DNA from 2 places in the Bradyrhizobium sp. JHI2711 genome. Region 1 is predicted to be linked to the other one. Evidence: riboswitches for the same ligand, from Rfam matches in the RefSeq annotation. Region 1 holds a riboswitch; the other holds the start of a gene.
What was found. A riboswitch is a leader RNA that binds a small molecule or an ion and turns the genes downstream of it on or off. The one in region 1 is predicted to bind cobalamin.

Region 1 (3,621 bases):
TAGGCGATGTTGCCCCAGAGCCGCAGCGGCTCGATCGGGCGTATCGAGGCGGCAAGCTCGACGCCTTTCGACTCCTGTCGTCCGGCGATGTTGAGCTGCATGCCGCCGGCCGCCGCATAGACGTTCTTGCGCAGGATGTCGTAGGCCGAGAACGACCATTCCGCCCGGTTGTCCCAGAACAGGTGCTTGACACCGGTCTCATAGGTGCGCGCGGTGGTCAGATCGAGCGGCTGGGTGGGCGAGAGCAGGAAGATGTTGTTGGCTGCGACGTCGGCGCCGGTGGCGTATTGGCTGAAGAAGGTGAGGCCGGGAACGGCCTCCCAGGTGAAGCCGATGCGGCCCGTCACCGGCGCCCAGTCTTTCGTGAATGGGAAGCCCGCCTTCTCGACACCGTTCTTATCGGTCGAGTTGCGGTCGAGCCCGATGTGCTCGACGCGCAGGCCGCCGATCAGCGCGAAGCTGCGCGTCAGCTTCAGCCGGTCCTCGAATGACAGCGCCTCGTTGTCGATGCGCGCGGTCTGCTGCTGCGTCGTGAGCAGGCCGTAGAAACCGCGGTTGGGGTCGACCAGCGAAACGGAATCGCCGGGAAAGTTTGCCGCACCGGGCCTGACGAAATCGAGATAGCTCGACGACAGCGTCGTCACGAGCCGATTGTCGAAGCCCGCAATATTTGTATCCCAGATCAGGTCTGTGATGTTGCCGACCAGCCGCTGGCTATGGGCGACATAGAAACGCTCGCGATCGACCAGGTTCGTGGTGGAATTGAACGCCTCGATCTCGTTATTGAACCAGGTCCGTTCCGCGCCATAGCCATAGGCCTGACTTTTCAGCGTGAGGTCAGGCGCGAGCTTCAGCTCGAAGCCGCCACGCAGCCACACTTCCTGCGCCACGTTGCGGTTATCGAGAACGTTGTAATTGGTGTTGAAGGTGCGGTCGTCGATGGTGACGGCACCGAGATTGGTTCCGTTGTAATTCGAGACGTAATTTCCGGAGACGATCCCCGTCGTCGCATGCGAACCGCTGAAGGTGATCGGCACCAGCGGCGCGCCCCAATAGGCCTTCGAGCGGTCTTCGCGATATTCGACCGCACCCCAGATCCTGAGGCTGTCGGAAACACGGTAGTTGAGCTGGCCCGACGTGCCGAACGTCTTGACATTGGTGTCATCGGCAAAGCCGTTGAGGGCGGAACGGCTGATATCGAAGCGATAGTCCAGTCCCTGCACATTGGTGCTGCCACCTGAGCCATAATGGGCACGGAACGAGTTCAGCGAGTCCCAGGAGAAATCGGCCTCGTTGCGGACAGCTCCGGTGTGCGGCTGCTTGGTGACGAAGTTGATGGCGCCGCCCGCGGCGCCCTCGCCCGAAATCAGCGAGGCCGGGCCCTTGAGGAATTCCACAGCCTCCAGATTGGCGGTATCCACGATCCGCGAGGTCATGTTCTGCGGACCGATCTTGATGCCGTTGTAGAGCGTGTTGATCTGGCTGTTGGTGAAGCCGCGCATGGAGAAGGCGGAAGGTTCGGCCGGGTTGTCGCCGGAGGTGACGCCGACGGCGCCCTGCGCCACCTCGGACACGGTGCGATAGCCCTGCTCGCGCATGGTTTCGGCGGAGACAACTTCGACGGTCGCGGGCGTCTGCCGCACCGTCAGGCCGAGCCGCGAGGCGCTTTCGGCAACGGCGTTGGAGTTGAGCGGCGTTTGCGGCGTCGAATCCGGCGTGACGGGTCTTGGCGCTGCGGATACAGCCGCCGGCCTGCGCGCTGCCGCGCGGCGCGCGCTCTGCGCCGTTCCTGCTGCCGGTTTGGCCGGCTTGCGGGCCTGGGCGGGCGACACCTCGATGGGCGGCAGCGGCTCTCGGGCCTGCTGCGCCAGAGCGGCAGGCGGACCAAGAGCGGCGAAGGACGTGAACGCGGCGGAAACCAGCAGGACGCGGCGCGGTCGTGCGATACGGATGGAAGACACAGGTGAAAACCTCGGTATGACGTCAGTGGCACGTCACAGCGAACGAGGTTTCACCTTCGGCCTTAGCCGTCCGATGAAGCCGAATGTCTGTACTCCCCGACCGACATCTTCGCGTGTGACCACGGCTGACGGCAGGTCTCCTGGCTCGCGGGTCGTGACCGCTTCGTCGCCTTCCCGGGACCGAGGACCCAGTGGCTCGTGACGAAGGATTCACCGCTTACAGTTGCGGGGGCAGCCGCGGCATTGGGGACAATTTTCCCCGCACCGCATTCCCTTTTCATTCCCTCTCGGGAAAACCGTCGTGAGCATCTAGGATTACCACCAAGACAGAGTCAATGTGCCAGTTGCGGCGTTGTGGCCACAGCAACCAACTTTCCCTGGAGATGAGCATGGAAGGCGAGACCTTCCTCTGGTTGATCAGGCATGCGGCCGTCGCGGGCGTGACCGGGACGATCCATGCGGCCGATGCGCGGGCCGACCTCGGCGATCACGCTGCATTGGCGGCCCTAAGGCAGCTGTTGCCCGCGGATGTCGCCGGCTATGCCAGCCCGTCGCGGCGCACGGTCGAGACGGCGCGCGCGCTGGGGCTCGAACCGGAGCTGATCAGCGAGTTTCGCGAGCAGGATTTCGGCGACTGGACCGGCCATCGGCATGACGAGCTCGCCGCGACCGGCGGCGAGGCCTACGCGCAGGTCTGGCGCGATCCCGCGCACGGACGGCCGCCGAACGGCGAGAGCTTTGCGGATCAGGTCGCCCGCGTCCGCCTGGGCCTGGCGCAGATTGGCGCAGGCTCCACGGCGCTGGTCGTTCATTCCGGCACCATTCGTGCCACGCTCTGCATCGCGCTCGATCTCACACCGGAAGCTGCGCTGCGCTTCGTAGTCGATCCGCTGTCGCTGACCCGGATCGACCGGCTGGCGGGCGGCTGGCGTGTCGTGTCGGTCAATCAGCGCGTGGCTTGAGCCGCATCAAGACGGTCGATCCGGCACGTTGGCCTGCGCGAACGTCGTCATGCCGTTGTGAAGTGCGCACGCCGAGCGCACCAGCGGCAGCGCGATCGCCGCCCCCGATCCCTCGCCGAGTCTGAGATCGAGGCTGATCAGCGGCTGCACATTCAGCGCGCGCAACACCAGCCGATGTCCCTGCTCGGCCGATTGATGTGAAGGCAACAGGAACGGCTGGCAGGACGGGTTGAGGCGCACCGCCGTCAGCGCCGCCACCGAGACGATAAAGCCGTCGATCAACACGGGGATGCGGCGTTGCGCGGCCGCGATGATCGCACCCGAGATCGCCGCAATCTCGAGGCCGCCGACCGCGCACAGGATTTTTTCGGGTGACGCCCCCGCAACGCCGTGATGCGCGATCGCCGCATCGATCACCCGCACCTTGTGCGCGCGGCCCGACGCACCGACGCCGGTGCCGCTGCCCGCGATCTCGTCGGCACTCACACCGAGCAGGCTCGCAGCAATCGCTGCTGAGGTCGTGGTGTTGCCGATCCCCATCTCGCCGAAGATCAAGAGATCAGGCCGGCCGGCCTCGGCGCGCGCCACCGCGCGCTGGCCGGCCTCGAAGGCGAAGGCCAATTCCGTGGGCGTGAGCGCGGCCTCGACACTGAAATCGCGGGTGCCGCTGCGCGGCTTGTCAGTGACGATTCCCGCGA
Region 2 (3,621 bases), 900 kb from region 1:
AAGATCGTCACCGGTCCGGTCAACATCGCTTTCATCGGCTTCCTTGTTAGTGATTGCGCGTAGCGCCACCAGTCCACGGTGATAGGCTTCGGCCGTGCTACATCGCCAAACAGGATCGGTGGCCTGACGCAGCGCGAGCCGTAGGACTGCACCCATCCGCTCTTGGTAAATACGAAGCCGGCGAGTTGCTCGCCGAAGTACTGCACCATGTCATTGCGCTCAAACTCGCCGTGCACGAGGACGTCAAGACCGATGTCCTCCTGCCAACGTACGGCGCGCGCAGTCTCCTCCTTGAGGAACTTGTCGTATTGCTCGTCGCTTATCGCACCTCGCGCATGCGCCGCACGGGCATTCCGGATCTCTGTGGTCTGCGGAAATGATCCGATCGTCGTGGTAGGAAAAGCCGGTAGTCCGAATCGATTGCTTTGGATCTCGGCCCGACGGGCAAATGGGCTCGCGCGCCGACACATGGTCTGGTCGATCGCTCTCATCCGGACAGCGACATTGGCATCACGGATTTTCGGCGAAGTCCGGCGGACAGTCGCGGCACCTTCCGACTCGGCAAGAGCTAACGCAACATTCTGGTCGCCTGCGAGTGCACGCGCTAGGATCGCAAGCTCCCGCATCTTCTGGACCGAGAAAGCAAGCCAGCTCTTGACGTCGGAAGCGAGGCCGGTCTCGAGTTCAACATCGACCGGCACATGAAGCAGCGAGCAGGATGGGGCGATCTGTACACGATCCTTGCCGAGCTTCGCAATCGCGGGTTCGAGCCGCTGGCGCAGCGACGACAAATTCGACCGCCATACATTCCGACCGTCGACGACACCGAGCGACATGACGAGATCACTTCGGCCGCCAGCGATGATCTGGTGCAACAACTGTGGCGCTCGAACCAGATCGAGGTGCAGCCCGGCAACTGGCAGGCTCAAGGCGGTGTCCAGATTGTCGCCGAGGTCGCCGAAATAGCTGGCAACCATGAGCTTGATCGCCGGCCCCTCCTTGGCGAGCCGGTCATAGGCATGTCGCAAAGATTTTCGCGTCCCCTCATCCAGATCAAGAACTAGGCTGGGCTCGTCGAACTGAACCCAATTTGCCCCACGTTTGGCCAATTCCTGCATAACCTCGATATAGGGCGGTATCAGTTCATCCAGCAGTGAGAGTGGCTGGAACGTGGGATCGGGACTCTTGCCGAGCTTTAGGAATGTGACCGGCCCGATCAGGACGGGGCGGGTCTGAAAGCCAAGGGCCTTGGCTTCCTCATACTCCTCGATCGGCTTGCGAGAGCATAGCCTGAAAGTCTGTCCCCTGTGAAACTCGGGGACCATATAGTGATAGTTGGTGTCGAACCACTTGGTCATCTCCTGCGCGGGTGCGCCAAATCCGCGCGGTCCGTGACCGCAACTCGCTTCCTGGTCGTCGCATTGTGAACCGCGGGCCATGGCGAAGTATGTCTTGAGCGAAACGGATTCGGCTTTCGAGGCGTAGATCTCCGGGATGGCGCCAACCATGACACTTGTGTCGAGCACCTGGTCATACAGCGAGAAATCGTTCGATGGAATGACCGTGACGCCGATAGATTTCTGACGGGCCCAATTCGCGGCACGCAGGCCAGCTGCGTCCTCGAGCAGCTGCTGTTCGCTGCTTTTTCCGGCCCAGTAGCTTTCTAGAGCGACTTTGAGCTCGCGCCTTGGACCGATGCGTGGCGTTCCGAGCGTGGCAACAGGGAGGGAGAGAAGAGACATAGCGTTAACCCATGTTGGGGGCAAAGGCCATGGCGGACGCAGGCAGGGGAAGTCGCGGTGCGACGGCTGCTTGGCGCACCACCGGGACACCCCGCCCGTGGACGAATATAGTGTCGGGGCAGGTCTCCTGGCTCGCAGGTCATCGCTGCTGTCCGGCCTTCCCGAAGCCGCGCAGGCTTCAGTGACGTCGTTGGACAGCGGCTCGCCGCTCACAGTTGCGGGGGCAGCGCCGGCATTTTCACCGGCTTCCCTCTTAGCTCCGGATCAAATGGAAACCGGAGAACCTCGACGACTTGGATTATCGGCAAGAGCAGTCTTCCGTCAACCTCTCAGATCATGTCTCAAGCTGATGCTGCGACATCTGCTACGCGAATGACCGTGCATCTCTAGCATTGAGATGATGTAGCAGTGCTCTCCAATCAGCGATACCGCAATGAGCATCGCAGTTGCCCGCGGGTTGCACGCCAGATCGGTGGAAAGGACAAATGCGGCTTGCGCGGTCGGGGCCGCTGCCTCGAGCAGAACGCATTTGTCGCCAGTCCCAGCTTCCCAGCGGTTTTTCGAGCACGCGCGCCATCCAGCCACCTTCTCGACCAACAGGATCAGTGTTGAATAGGCCAAGACACCTGGCTAAGCCAGCAACTTACAACTTACCCGGGCAGCACGTTTGATTTGCGGTGCCAGCCACACCCCAAATGCTCGGCGAAGATCGGCTTGCCGTCGTTCGCCATCGAGTACAAAGCGCGCCTGACTGAGGCTGTTCTCGACTTCCGGAGCGCCGGACGTCGCGAAAGGAGCGCCAAACGCGCCATGGCCCCTTGGCCGAAAGTGCCCGAAGGCATGGCAGCGATCAAAAGCCCACATTCCGGCAACGATAACCGAACCACACGGTTCAATGACGGCAAACGTGCTGCCACTTCTCATCAGGAACTTGGCACCGAGGCGTTCCGCTGTGCCGTCGAACATCCGGTGCGTGACGGGGATGCATAAGCCGTGCTGGAGAGGTTGAACGGAAACATCGAGACATGCGCCAGTCGGAAAGTCGACAAAGAGGACACAAAACCGGTGCGAATTGCCGTCTATTATCTGGCACGAAGAATGCACGTCCTCTGCCTGCCCAGTCCTCCTGCTGGGCATGTCCAGCACAGCAAATTGAGGCTGTCGGTGGCAGTGAAGTTAGCGGCGCGTGACATAGAGGGGAGCGCCTGCTCGCACGGGAAAACCAGTGGTCGCCCCGTCGCGTCGCCGCTAACTTCTTGCGCTCGCGCATAACAGGTTGAAGGTTGCCTGCTCTGGAATGACGTGTGGATGAGACCGGATAGGCCGACGGTTATGAAGAAAACGTCAGGAAGACGCGCGCTATGGCTTTGGCTCGGTCGATCCCTGATCTGCCTGGCCGGGCTGGCTGCGACGAGCAACACTGTTCGCGCTAACGACAGCCCCCTTGTCGAAAGAGTCAAGTCAACGTGGCGAGCGCAAGACGGTGAGACAATAGAACAAGTTATCTCCAACGTCTCGAAGGTGGCACAGTTCGTCCCTCGGATGTGGGGCGTCGCTGAACTTGACCAAAATGAATATGTTTTTGTTTCTTGGACCAGGCACCGGGATGATAAATCAGACGAAGAGTACGTTATCACCTGGAAGGTCGCGCTCGACGGGACGATTGAACTTGCGTCGACCTATGCGAAGCCAATGGAATTGGGCTGGCGCGCCTTCGCGCTCTCGTTGATCGCCAGTGAAGTCAAGGATGGCGAAAGGGACGCAAATCTTGGCTTTCTGCATGACCCGGCCAACTTCAACTTTGTGACGACCATGCAAGGTCGGCTCGGTGATCTTCTGCGGCAGGGCAGCTGCACTATCGTTGATCCTGTTGGAGTGG

Region 2: another riboswitch for cobalamin. It lies ahead of metE (5-methyltetrahydropteroyltriglutamate--homocysteine S-methyltransferase); the one in region 1 lies ahead of ACTEK7_RS07825 (TonB-dependent receptor).

Annotation. Positions count from the first base shown of each region.
Region 1 covers NZ_JBPZPT010000001.1:1,647,536-1,651,156, forward strand. The annotation lists gene ACTEK7_RS07825 (TonB-dependent receptor) at 1-1,961, opposite strand, end outside; cobalamin riboswitch at 2,075-2,277, opposite strand; gene ACTEK7_RS07830 (histidine phosphatase family protein) at 2,351-2,923, shown strand; gene cobT (nicotinate-nucleotide--dimethylbenzimidazole phosphoribosyltransferase) at 2,930-3,621, opposite strand, start outside.
Region 2 covers NZ_JBPZPT010000001.1:2,546,770-2,550,390, forward strand. The annotation lists gene metE (5-methyltetrahydropteroyltriglutamate--homocysteine S-methyltransferase) at 1-1,742, opposite strand, end outside; cobalamin riboswitch at 1,843-2,045, opposite strand; gene ACTEK7_RS11920 (hypothetical protein) at 2,457-2,732, shown strand; gene ACTEK7_RS11925 (nodulate formation efficiency C protein) at 3,075-3,621, shown strand, end outside.